4 regions of the Serratia rhizosphaerae genome follow, and region 2 is predicted to be linked to each of the others. Evidence: predicted binding sites of a transcription regulator. Region 2 holds the regulator's gene; each other region holds the start of a gene.
What was found. Region 2 encodes LexA, which represses DNA repair genes until DNA is damaged. Its sites were predicted from a motif close to TNCTGTATGTACATACAGNA; they were not measured.
Positions count from the first base shown of each region.

Region 1 (3,089 bases), 1.4 Mb from region 2:
ACGCTATCCCGCGTGAAGCCTTCGCCACCGTGGCGGTCGCCGCGGACCAGGTTGAAGCGCTGAAAGCGCTGAGCCAGGAGTTCCTGGCAACGCTGCAGAACGAACTGGCGGCAAAAGAGAAAAACATCACCGTGCTGCTGGAGCCAAGCGACAGCGCGCAGCAGGCGCTGACCGCCGACAGCCAGCAGCGCTTCCTGGCACTGCTGAACGGCACGCCAAACGGCGTAATCCGCATGAGCGACGCGGTGCAGGGCGTGGTGGAAACCTCGCTGAATCTCGGCGTGATCACCACCAGCGACAGCGAAGCAGAAATCATCTGCCTGATCCGCTCGCTGATCGACAGCGGCAAAGACTACGTGGTCGACATGCTGACCGCGCTGGGCCAACTGGCGGGCGCCAAAGTGGCGCCGAAAGGCGGCTACCCGGGCTGGCAGCCGGACGCCGATTCAGCGGTGATGCATCTGGTGCGCGAGCTGTATCAGCGTCTGTTTAACAAGACGCCGAACATCATGGTGATCCACGCCGGTCTGGAGTGCGGGCTGTTCAAGAAGCCGTATCCGGATATGGATATGGTCTCTATCGGGCCGACCATCACCGGGCCGCACTCGCCGGATGAGCAGGTGCAGATCGAAAGCGTCGGCCTGTACTGGCAGCTGCTGACCGAACTGCTGAAAGCCATTCCGGAGCGCGACTAAGTACGCATCAGGGCCGGGTTCATCCGGCCCTTAACCGTCCCACGGCAGCAGCAGCTGCCGTTCTATCTGCGGATCCAGTAAGGTGACGTGCAACCCCACCAGCCGGACGCCGCGCCCTTCACGCCGCTCACGCCACACCTGCTGCGCTACCGCCAGCAAGTCCTCCCGGTTCAGCACCGGCCAGACGTGCTCCTGCGTAGTCAGCTGGAAATCCTGAAACTTCAGTTTCACCCCCTGACGGGCAATATGCAGGTCGGGTTTTACTTTGCGCAGACGCGCTTCCAGCTCGGGGTAGAGTTTGTCGACAATCAGCGTCTCGCACTGGGACCAGTCGTGAATATCCTCTGCCAGCGTGCGTTCCACGCCGACCGATTTACGCAGCCGCTCCGAGGAGACCTGACGTTCGTCAATCCCCTGACTGCGCTCCCACAATACCCGGCCGAACTTGCCGAAGCGCTTTAACAGCGCGGCCAGATCGTAACGCTGCACGTCGGCGCAGGTGTGCAGCCCCAATTCTTCCAACCGCTTGGCGGTCACCTTGCCCACACCGGGAATTTTACCGAGCGGCAGCTGCTGCAGAAAAGGCGCCACCTGCGTCGGCGGGATCACATACTGTCCGTTAGGTTTATTCAGATCGGAGGCGATCTTGGCAAGAAACTTGATCGGCGCCACGCCGGCCGAGGCGGTGAGCTGCAGTTCATCAAAAATGGCCTGCCGGATTGCTTCCGCCATCAGCGTGGCCGAGCCGTTGCACTGCGGGCTGTCGGTCACGTCCAGATAGGCTTCATCCAGCGACAGCGGTTCAATCAGCGAGGTATAGCGCGCAAAGATCTGGCGAATATGCTGCGAGGCCTCTTTATAGGCCGCCATGCGCCCCGGCAGCAGCGTCAGCTGCGGGCACAGCTTCAGCGCCATCGCGGTCGACATCGCGCTGCGCACGCCGTAGCGACGCGCCGGATAGTTGGCGGTGCTGATCACGCCACGCCGCTCGGCACTGCCCCCGATCGCCAGCGGAATATCCCGCAGGCTGGGATTGTCGCGCATTTCCACTGCGGCAAAGAAGCAATCCATATCGACATGAATGATTTTACGCATCGCGCCCTCCGGTAATACTGTATAAGTATACAGCAAAATTATCGGTACTCAATACGGGGCCTGGGCAATATCTGAATACAGGCGACGGGGAGTAAAAAAAGCGTCATTTTTCAGCCGTATGATAACGCCAGGCCAATTTCAGGAAGGTTATCATGTCTCCACTACGCGCTCTGCCCGCGCTGCTGCTACTGCTGTGCACCCCGCTGTTGAACGCCGTTGCCGCGCCGCAGCCGGCGATTATCGCCCACCGCGGCGGCACCGCCGACGCGCCGGAAAATACCCTGCCGGCCATCCGCAGCGCCTTGGACAACGGCGCCGATGCCGTGTGGATCACGCTGCAGCAGGCCAAAGACGGCGTCATCGTGCTGTACCGTCCCGCCGATCTGCAAGCACTCACTAACGCTCGCGGCCCGGTCTCCGCCTACAGCGCCGAACAGCTGGCGCAGACGGATGCCGGCTGGGCCTACGCCCGCAGCGGCAGTCACCCGTACCGCGCGCAGGGCATCGGCATTCCCCGGCTGGCAACGGTGCTGCAAACCTTTCCGCACGCCACCTTCTATCTGGACATCAAGTCGCCGGACGCCGATCCGGCCCGCTTCGCCCGCGCGCTGCTGACGACGCTGGAAGCGCAGCACGCCCTGGCGCGCACCCGGGTCTATTCCACCGATGCCCGTTACCTGCAAGCGCTGCCGCCGCAGATTGCGCGCTTTGTCAGCCGCGATGAAACCCGCAGCCTGCTGGCTAACGTCACCATGGCGCACCGCTGCCAGCTGCAGCCGCACGGTAATGCGCCCCGCTGGTACGGGCTGGAACTGACGCGCGAAGTCGAGGTGGTGGAAAAATACACGCTGGGCGAAGGACGCTCCAAGGCACAGCTCAGTTGGGACGATGAATCGATGGCCTGTTTCCGCTCGCAAGGGCCGGCGCGGATTGTCCTATTCGGCGTCAACTCGCCGCAGGCTTACCGGCAGGCGCAGATATTAGGCGCAGACGCGGTAATGGTGGATTCGCCCAAACAGGCGCAACGGTGGCGGGAGAAAAATCAGGGCGCGGTCAGCCGCGCCCCGGAATGATATCAACGACTATAAAATACGGTGCTTTTCCAACTGTTCCCGGCGCTGCGCCTCTTTCGCCAGGCGCTTTTTACGCGCATCGCAGGGTTCCGGGCAGTCGCAGACTTTCTCCATCCCCAGCGCGGTGATGCCGCCACAGCTGCCCTGCAGGCTTTTGCGTTTAAACACATAGCCCAGCGACATGCCGCCGATAATCAGCAGAAATAACACGAAGGTGGCAACAAAT
Region 1 covers NZ_CP041764.1:1,118,475-1,121,563, forward strand. The annotation lists gene pepD (beta-Ala-His dipeptidase) at 1-695, shown strand, start outside; gene dinB (DNA polymerase IV) at 726-1,790, opposite strand; gene FO014_RS05325 (glycerophosphodiester phosphodiesterase family protein) at 1,961-2,863, shown strand; gene nqrM ((Na+)-NQR maturation NqrM) at 2,873-3,089, opposite strand, start outside.
Region 1: dinB (DNA polymerase IV) is a predicted target of LexA. The motif match lies at 1,806-1,825, and genes of this name have one in related genera.

Region 2 (3,089 bases):
TGCCATTGACGCGGTGCCGGTGCCAAATCCAACCGAGCGCCGCGCCGCGCAGCCCCAGAAAGACGCACAGTGCCAGCCACAGCCCGTGGTTGCCCAACAGCGGCAAACTCAGCAGCGTCAGGCCGTAGCCCGCCGCCGCCACCGCCATGCTGTTGCGCATCTCTGCGCCGCGCGTCGCGCCGATAAACATGCCGTCCAACAGATAACACCATACGCCAATCAGCGGCAACACCATCTGCCACGGCAGATAGTGAGCCGCCAGCGTGCGCAGCTCCGGCAGCGACGTCAGCATATTGACGATCTGCTGTCCCGCGCAGGCGTACACCAGCGCAAAGCCCAGCGCCACCAGACAGGACTGACGGCAGGCGGCGCGCCAGACCAGACGCAGCTGGCTGTCGTCACGCGCGCCGTAGGCGTGCCCGGAGTGCGCCTCAACCGCATAGGCGAAGCCGTCCAACGCGTAGGCGGTAAAGGTCAGCAGGTTCATCAGCACCGCATTGACCGCCACCACCTCGCTGCCCAGGCGGGCGGCGAAAATGGTCAGCGAAGCGAAGCACAGCTGCAACAACAGGGAGCGCAGCATGATATCGCGGTTGAGCGCCAGCAAACGGCGCACGTTGCCGCGCCAGGCGTGCCGCAGCATCGACGGCGAAATGCCGCGCATGCGCATCACGCGCCAGCTGAGCCACAGCCCGAGCAGCAGGGTGGCGTATTCAGACACCGCGGTGGCCGTGGCCGCGCCCTGCACGTTCCAGCCCAGCCCCATCACCAGCCACAGGTCCAGCACGATATTCAGCAGGTTGCCGACAATCAGCAGGATCACCGGCGCGCGCACGTACTGGACGCCCAGCAGCCAGCCCAGCAGCACCATGTTCGCCAGCGCCGCCGGCGCGCTGAGCCAGCGGATCTCCAGGAACGCGCGCGCCTGCGTCAGCACCTCGCCGTCACCGCCGACGATCTGCAGTGCGAGATCGATCAGCGGGTGGCGCAGCAGCACAATCGCCAGCCCGGCCAGCAGCGCCAGCAGCAGCGGCTGCATAAAAGCGCGCGCCAGCGCCTGCGGGTTTTGCGCCCCCAGCGCCTGCGCCGTCAGTCCAGTGGTACTCATGCGCAAAAACAGCAGCAGCATAAACAGGAAGCTGGTGACCATCGCCCCCACCGCCACGCCGCCCAGATAGACCGGGCTGTCGAGGTGGCCGATCACCGCGGTATCCACCAGCCCCAGCAGCGGCACGGTAATGTTGGAGAAGATCATCGGCAGCGCCAAACGCCACAGGGCTTTGTCCGTGTCGCTAGTCAAGGAGGCAAGCAGGCGCATAGTCACATGTTCCCGTAGCAGAAAGGATGGATCAGATAAGAAATAACATCGCCCCGGACATGGCCGAGGCGATTAAACGCAGGGGGATGCGCTTTAGATCCAGTCACCGTTGCGGATGACGCCGACGGCCAGACCTTCGATGGTGAAATTCTGTTCGCGCAGGTCAACCTTGATCGGCGTGAACTCGCTGTTTTCAGGCAGCAGCTCGACCAGATTGCCGCTGCGTTTTAAGCGCTTCACCGTCACTTCGTCTTCGATGCGCGCCACCACCACCTGGCCGTTGCGCACATCCTGCGTTTTATGCACCGCCAGCAGGTCGCCGTCCAGAATGCCGATATCACGCATCGACATGCCGTTAACCCGCAGCAGGAAATCCGCGTTCGGCTTGAACAGCGACGGATCCACCTTGTAGTGCCCTTCGATATGCTGTTGCGCCAGCAGCGGTTCGCCGGCAGCGACCCGACCGATCAGCGGCAGGCCGTCTTCATCTTCCATCAGCAGGCGGATGCCGCGCGAGGCGCCGGAAACGATCTCGATCACGCCCTTGCGGGCCAGCGCCTTCAGGTGCTCTTCGGCGGCATTAGGCGAGCGGAACCCCAGGCGCAGCGCGATCTCGGCACGCGTTGGCGGCATGCCGGTTTGCGAGATATGCTCGCGAATCAGATCGTAGACCTCTTGCTGCCTGGTAGTTAGTGCTTTCATTCCGCCCCCTGTTTGTTTATACAGTCTTGCTGTGAGTATATACAGGTGAACGCGGATTGGGAACCGGAGAATGAATAAAAATCAGGGATTAGCGCACCGCTTCGCAAATCAGGCGAAATGCCGCCACAGCAGCGTTACCCAGACCAACAGCGCCAGGATAATACTCAGCGACACCGCCGCCGATCCCATATCCTTGGCACGGCCGGACAGCTCATGGTAGTCGGTGCCGACGCGGTCGACGATCGCCTCAATGGCGCTGTTGAGCACTTCGACGATCAGCACCAACAGCACCGAGCCAATCAGTAAAATGCGCGCCACGGCGTCGACATCCAGCCACAGCGCCACAATCACGGCAATCGCCGCCGCCACCGACTCCTGGCGAAACGCCGCCTCATTGCGCCAGGCCGCCGTTAATCCTTGATACGAGTAACCCGCCGCTTTGATGATCCGGGTCAAGCCGGTCGTTTGATTTGCCATTTTGCTGTGTGCCTTTTACAAGAGGTCAGTCATAATTTTAACGGTTCGGGGTTCTTTAACACCACAGATCTGTTACCCGCTTTCTGGTATGCTTGCGGCGCATTGCTAACAAGAGGCTTCACATAGTTATGTCAGGTTGGCGTAAAATTTATTATAAATTATTGAATCTACCACTCAAACTGCTGGTAAGAAGCAAAGTTATCCCTGCGGATCCGGTCACGGAGCTGGGGCTCGATCCCTCACGACCGATTTTGTACGTTTTACCTTACCATTCCAAGGCGGATTTGCTGACGCTGCGCGCCCAGTGCCTGGCGCAGGATCTGCCCGACCCGCTCGAACCGCTGGAGATCGACGGCGCAGTGCTGCCCAGCTACGTGTTTATCCACGACGGCCCGCGCGTCTTCCGCTACTACACGCCGAAGGAAGAGTCGGTAAAACTGTTCCACGACTATCTGGATCTGCACCGCAATAACCCGGGGCTGGATATTCAGATGCTGCCGGCGTCGGTGATGTTCGGCCGCTCACCGGGGCGCGAAGGCCAGGGCACCCCGCACCTGCGCCTGCTGAACGGCGTGCAGAAATTCTTCGCCAT
Region 2 covers NZ_CP041764.1:2,560,384-2,563,472, reverse strand. The annotation lists gene dinF (MATE family efflux transporter DinF) at 1-1,318, opposite strand, end outside; gene lexA (transcriptional repressor LexA) at 1,412-2,020, opposite strand; gene FO014_RS11935 (diacylglycerol kinase) at 2,129-2,497, opposite strand; gene plsB (glycerol-3-phosphate 1-O-acyltransferase PlsB) at 2,626-3,089, shown strand, end outside.

Region 3 (3,089 bases), 2.2 Mb from region 2:
GACGGGTGTAGATGTCCAGATCGTCAGCGATTGGGTAGCTCAGTTTAGCTGCCAGTTGAACGCCCTGTGCCTTGAAAGCACCGTTGTTCACGCTGCCTTTGTAAGGCATACGGCCCAGCCAGTCATAGCCCAGCTCGAAGCCCAGGTATTGGTTCGCCTGGTAACCCAGGAACGCACCAGCACCCAATTGGTTTTCATGGATAGGGCCGTTACCGGTACCGGTGTAGCCGTTGCCATAGAAACCTACGTCATGATACTGGGACCAGCCCAGTTTAGCACCGGTGTACCAGGTGTTATCTTTTGGGGCGGCTTGCGCTACGGTAGCGAAACCGGCCAGTGCCACTGCTAATGCGATAGCTGTCTTTTTCATTTTGCGCCTCGTTATCATCCAAATAGGCAATGAGCTTTAAAGCTGATTTTTAAGCCCTTGGTTAAATTCCTTCGCCAAGGTTTGTGCCCTCGTTTGTTACTCTCCAGTTTTTTACTGGCGTTATAGAGCAACCTTGGCGATGTAAAGTCTACAACGTGGCGCGAAAGTTACAAGTGTGATGTGATAAAGCTCTAAAAAAAAACGCAGAAACAGTCATATTTGCTAACAGATTCGGGCGTATTTTTAGCCGATTTTTTGTTCGGGTAGGGGCGTGGAACCGCGGCTGCTCTCGCTTTGTCCATGATCCCCCAAAGGTTCCGTTTCCGGGGGATAAAAATGATGGGAAAAATCCTAAATTTACTTAATGATACAAAGAAGAGTGAATTTTTAGGGTCGGAAACTGTCCCTGAGCCGGAATGGTGTCACGCTGAGGACGCATAATAAAGCCGTAAGCATGCCCCTGTTCAGCCGCCCGCTGTAATTTTAGACGATCTTCCTCATTTAGCTCAGGTAACCAGCCGAGAACGGCGCTGTAGTTCCCCGTCAGCAACGCTTTTTCCATCGCATCGACCGTGTTGATCGGGCTGATTTGGCTTAATTGTACGACTTTATCTGCAGGCAGGCCAGAGCGCTGTAGCCACAGTTTGCTGAGTTTCTGCTGCGGCGTCAGCCATAGCAGCCAGCGCGACTGGGTGGCTAACTGCTGCAACAGCGGTAATAATAGAAGCTGAGTGACCGCGGGCTGATGCTCGTTGTAAACAAATTCACCGATCAGGCCATTTTCGCTGGCGCTGCCCGCAGAAGCGTCCGGCACCCCATTCAGGGTAAACGCGTTATGGCTGCGATGGGCTTTGTGAAGTGATTGAGTACGCATGTGATATCCCGCCTGTAGTTGTACTGTATGTATATACAGTACCCCCAATGCCTGCCGAGATCAAGCCAATTTTTCGTCACGCCTCGCATAATTGTGAACGTTTTTTGTACGCGCCTGAATTGTGATTGGCAGTGCTGACATTAATGCGTATTTTTCTATTACGTGTTCTTGTAAGTTTTATCTTATTGATTTTAATTATGATTGACTGAAAAGCCACAGAGGAGAACGTTATGCATGGAAGAACAATAGCAAGAGTCGCGCAGGCAAAAACCTGTTTTGGCACACTGGGCAATATTACTACCCGCTCACAGTTCGGCGGCTATGGGCTACTGGCCGACGGGGTGATGTTTGCCGTCGTTGCCGACGGTGAGATGTATTTACGCGCCACAAAAAGCCTGGAGTCAGAATTTCGCGCGCGCGGTATGGTCAACATGGTGTACTCGAAGCGCGGTGTGCCGATCATCATGCGCTATTACTGGGTAGACCACCAGCTGTGGGGAGAACCGCAGGCGCTGTTTGAACTTGCCTGGCAGGCAAAGCGCGAGGCGAGCAAAGAGCTACAGATCCGCAGTCGCGGCAGCAGGCGCCTGAAGGGCTTACCGAATATTGATGCCGGCCTGGAGCGTTTGCTGTGGCGGGTAGGGATACGCGACGTCTATGATTTACGTTTGCAGGGGGCCAGAGGATCGTTTCTGAAGCTGATGCTGCAGCAAAAGAACCTGGGGCTGAAGGCGCTGCTGTCGTTGGCCGGCGCGATTGCTGGTTATCATCACGCCGCGCTGCCTGAAGAGATCCGCGGAGAACTGAGCGCCTGGTTTAATAAAGAAGTGTCATAAGGCGCGTTAGCTGCTGTAACGCACCTTACCATGGTTACAGGCTCATTGTGATTGCCCGATCTGCGCGTTCAACGACGTCAGCTCCGGCAGAAGTTCAACAACCAGTCCTATTTGCTGTAGTACTAACTGCTCTTTGCTTTCTGGTTCTGGCGTCAGCTGTGCGATGCGCGCTGACAGTTTTTCCAGCGCCAGGCTGATGCGCTGAGCATCGGCTGCGTTGTGTTGCAACGCGCCGTCTACGTAGCAAACGGCATCGTTCAGCACGTTGAACACGTCGATATTGGTCAGCCGTTCACGATGGGCCCCCAGCGCCGAAATATAACTCAGGAGCGTATGGTTGAGGCACAACAGCCGGAAGGCTGCCTCCTGCGTTGCCTTATCGGCTTTGGGGTCCGCAGACATATTGGCGATCACCGACGCCAGTTCCGCATCGCTGTTATGGGCGTCGCGGCGGGCGATACGGTAAGGCAGGCCGTTATTTTTACCTTCGTGATACTGCACCAGGATCGCGTCCAGGTAGCGGCAGTTGGCATTCAGCGTTTTGCTGACGACGGCGGACAACTGACGAAAACGCCAGTCCGGCCAGATAAAGGTCACGGCCGCCCAGGCGATGGCGCAGCCCAACAGCGTGTCGTAAACGCGTGGAGCGGCGACTTCGAAGCCTTCCCCAAGCAGGTTAAAGCACAGCAGCACCAATAAGGTAATAAACATGGTGGCGTGGGCGTACTGCACCGTACGGAAGGCGAAGAACAGCACGCCGCTGATCACGATCAGCACCAGTTGGCCTTCGAGCGACGGGACAAAGTACAGAATCGGCAGGCCGATCAGAATCCCCGCCAGGGTGCCGATAATACGCAGGGCCAGCCGCCGCCGGGTGGCATTATAGTTGGGCTGGCAGACAAACAGACTGGTAAGCAGGATCCAGTAACCGTGCCGCATGCCGGTCAACTGAATAAACGCATAGCCGATGCACAGCACCACCGACATGCGGATGGCATGGCGGAACAGC
Region 3 covers NZ_CP041764.1:363,041-366,129, reverse strand. The annotation lists gene ompA (porin OmpA) at 1-370, opposite strand, end outside; gene sulA (SOS-induced cell division inhibitor SulA) at 732-1,244, opposite strand; gene FO014_RS01770 (TfoX/Sxy family DNA transformation protein) at 1,475-2,080, shown strand; gene yccS (YccS family putative transporter) at 2,123-3,089, opposite strand, start outside.
Region 3: sulA (SOS-induced cell division inhibitor SulA) is a predicted target of LexA. The motif match lies at 1,266-1,285, and genes of this name have one in related genera.

Region 4 (3,089 bases), 2.1 Mb from region 2:
GCGGCAGGCTGCTGAGGCGCCGTTGCCCGGTTCCAGTCCCCCAGACGCGGCTCATCATCGCCCTGCTGAACCTCTGCCGGACGCGGGGTTTTCGGCACCGGCGTCTCTTCAGGAATTTCAAACGAGTACAGCGGCGGCGCGTTATCTTCCGGCTGCGCACTCATCGGATGCTGATTCACGGAGGCCGGCGCGGCTGGCGCCGTCGTCACCGCAGGCGCAGCTGCCGGCGTCGCCGGAGCCACTGGAGCCACTGGAGCCGCAGTCTCTGAGGAAGTAGCAGCGGCCGGTGCGGCCGGCGAAATCTCTTCAGACGCCGGCGCAGCAGCGTTGGTCGCCGCGTTAGCCACGTCCGCGACCTCATCGTCGTCATTAGCTCGCAGGCCGCTGAGCAGCGGATCCGCCGTTTCATCGGCATCGGCAGACGGCTGAGCGCTCTCTTTTACGGAAGGCGCGCTGAACAGCACGTCATCGGCATCGGCCGTATGCGCGGCAGCTGCTGCGCTGGCGGCGGCCGCTGCGCCCTTGCCGTCGTTTTCCGGCGTTTCGGCGTACAAGTCGTCTTCATCGTCACGATAGCGATCGTCACGGCGCGAACGGTTGGTCATAAAGGTGGCGATGCCCAATACGGCCCCGCCGATCTTCTCGGCAATCACCAGCCATGACCAGCCGGTAAATAGCGTCAGGCCCGCGGCCCACACGCACAGCAGCGCCAGCGTCGCGCCGATGCCGTTGAACCACGGCAGCATCGCGTTGCTCAGCAGGCTGCCGATCACGCCGCCGGAGGCAAAGTAATAGAGATCGTCGACATTCAGCGCCGCCAGCCCGCACGAGGTGAGCACCAGCGCCAGCGTGCCGATCAGGCGCAGTGAAAGCGCAAAATAGTCAATATAGTCGCGGGTATCGCGCTGCCGGTAGGCAACCCAGCACAAGATCAGCGCGATCGGCGGGATCGCGTAAGCGAGCACCCCGAAGGTGAAGAACAGCGTATCGGCCAGCCAGGCGCCCACGCCGCCGCCAAGATTATGAATCGGCTCATGCCACGCCGTCTGCGACCAGCTGGGATCAGACGGGTTGAAGCTGACCAGCGCAGCCATGAGGTAAACGGCAAAAATCGCCACCACGATCAACGCAGCTTCCAGCAACCGACGGCCACTGCTGAGTTTCTTCAAGGTAACTTCTTTATCTTCTGTGTATTCCTGGCTCAAGAAAGGCTCTCCAGGTTCCTGTTAGCGGATAGAGTAACAGCGCCGAGTTGTTTCCCCGGCGCCAAAACTGTATGAATAAACAGGAGTGTAACGAATTTAATCAGGTTTTGCACCTGCACCTTACCGTGTTTTGATAACCAGACGGTTACTCTGTTTCACTTCTTCCATCACCACGTAGGTGCGGGTGTCGTTGACCCCCGGCAAACGCAGTAAGGTTTCGCCAAGCAGCTTACGGTAAGCTGACATATCCGGCACGCGGGTTTTCAACAGATAGTCGAAATCACCGGACACCAGATGACACTCCTGAATCTCTTCAAGCTTCTGTACTGCCGAGTTAAATTGCTCGAACACATCTGGCGCGCCGCGGTTCAGCGTGATTTCCACGAAAACCAGCAGTGATGCATCCAGATAGTGCGGGTTCAGCAATGCAGTATAGCCATGAATGAACCCCTGACGCTCAAGACGACGTACGCGTTCCAAGCATGGCGTTGGGGATAACCCCACGCGCTTAGAAAGCTCAACGTTCGAAATACGCCCATCCTTCTGTAACTCATTGAGGATGTTGCGGTCGATACGGTCAAGATCTTTACCCGGGCGTTTCTTATTGTCTGCCATTATTATTGTCTCTCTTATTTCTTCCTTACACTTGCCAAACCCTAGCCAACGTCACTGTGTAGGGACTTGTTTCAAGCGAAGACCCGATTTTTGTTATATGCAGTCGATTGCGCAGAGCAATCTGCCGCACACAATGCTTCTTCACTATCCTCTTTTGCCGCGTCACAGCCTGTCTGTCAAACTCTGCGCGCGGCGATAAAACGATCTTCATCGTTAAGAAAGAAGCGCGCCTGTTTAAGGCGCAATCCCCCCTGCCCTGCCCAGCGCCCGCCTGATGATGAAAAGGCGAACGATCGGCTGTTGCTGCGGGGATAATTTCTTCTTCCTCTGATGTTTTCGCAAATGCGCAGCGGATTGTCAAAGTAAAAGAAGCAAAATCAGAAGAACGTACCGTCGAGAAAAGCGTTAACCCCTTTTTTAGTTATGAACCGCTGGGTTAAAAAGCGCCGCCATCGCGGCATGACGCAGAGAAAAGCACCGTTTTTAGCCCTCGTGGGCCAGAGTGCAGTAATGACACCGGTGTTTTTTACCTCGATATTAGAATTAATAGTCCGCAACTATCAGACAAATCGATAACAACCGTTACAGGTGCTTTTTTTACTTCACTATTTTCCCTACAATCGATGCCATTGTCCGCCATCGTGGGAAAAGAGGTTATTCATGGGCACGGCTAAACATAGCAAGTTATTGATTCTGGGCTCCGGCCCGGCGGGCTACACCGCAGCGGTGTACGCCGCGCGTGCAAACCTGCAGCCGGTGTTGATTACCGGCGTAGAGCAAGGCGGTCAGTTGACCACCACGACCGACGTGGAGAACTGGCCGGGCGACGCCAACGACCTGACCGGCCCGGCGCTGATGGAACGTATGCGCGAGCATGCGGAAAAATTCCAGACCGAGATCGTCTTCGACCATATCAACGGCGTTGATTTGCAACAGCGTCCGTTCCGCCTGACCGGCGACAGCGGCGAGTACACCTGCGACGCGCTGATTATTGCTACCGGCGCCTCCGCACGCTATCTGGGTCTGCCAAGCGAAGAAGCCTTCAAGGGCAAAGGCGTTTCCGCCTGCGCAACCTGTGACGGCTTCTTCTACCGCAACCAGAAAGTCGCCGTGGTCGGCGGCGGCAACACCGCCGTTGAAGAAGCGCTGTATCTGTCCAACATCGCCGCGGAAGTGCATCTGATCCACCGCCGCGACAGCTTCCGTTCAGAGAAAATTCTGATCGACCGGCTGATGGAGAAAGTGAAAAACGGCAACATCGTGCTGCAT
Region 4 covers NZ_CP041764.1:446,136-449,224, forward strand. The annotation lists gene FO014_RS02085 (DNA translocase FtsK 4TM domain-containing protein) at 1-1,205, opposite strand, end outside; gene lrp (leucine-responsive transcriptional regulator Lrp) at 1,326-1,820, opposite strand; gene trxB (thioredoxin-disulfide reductase) at 2,481-3,089, shown strand, end outside.
Region 4: FO014_RS02085 (DNA translocase FtsK 4TM domain-containing protein) is a predicted target of LexA. The motif match lies at 1,271-1,290, and genes of this name have one in related genera.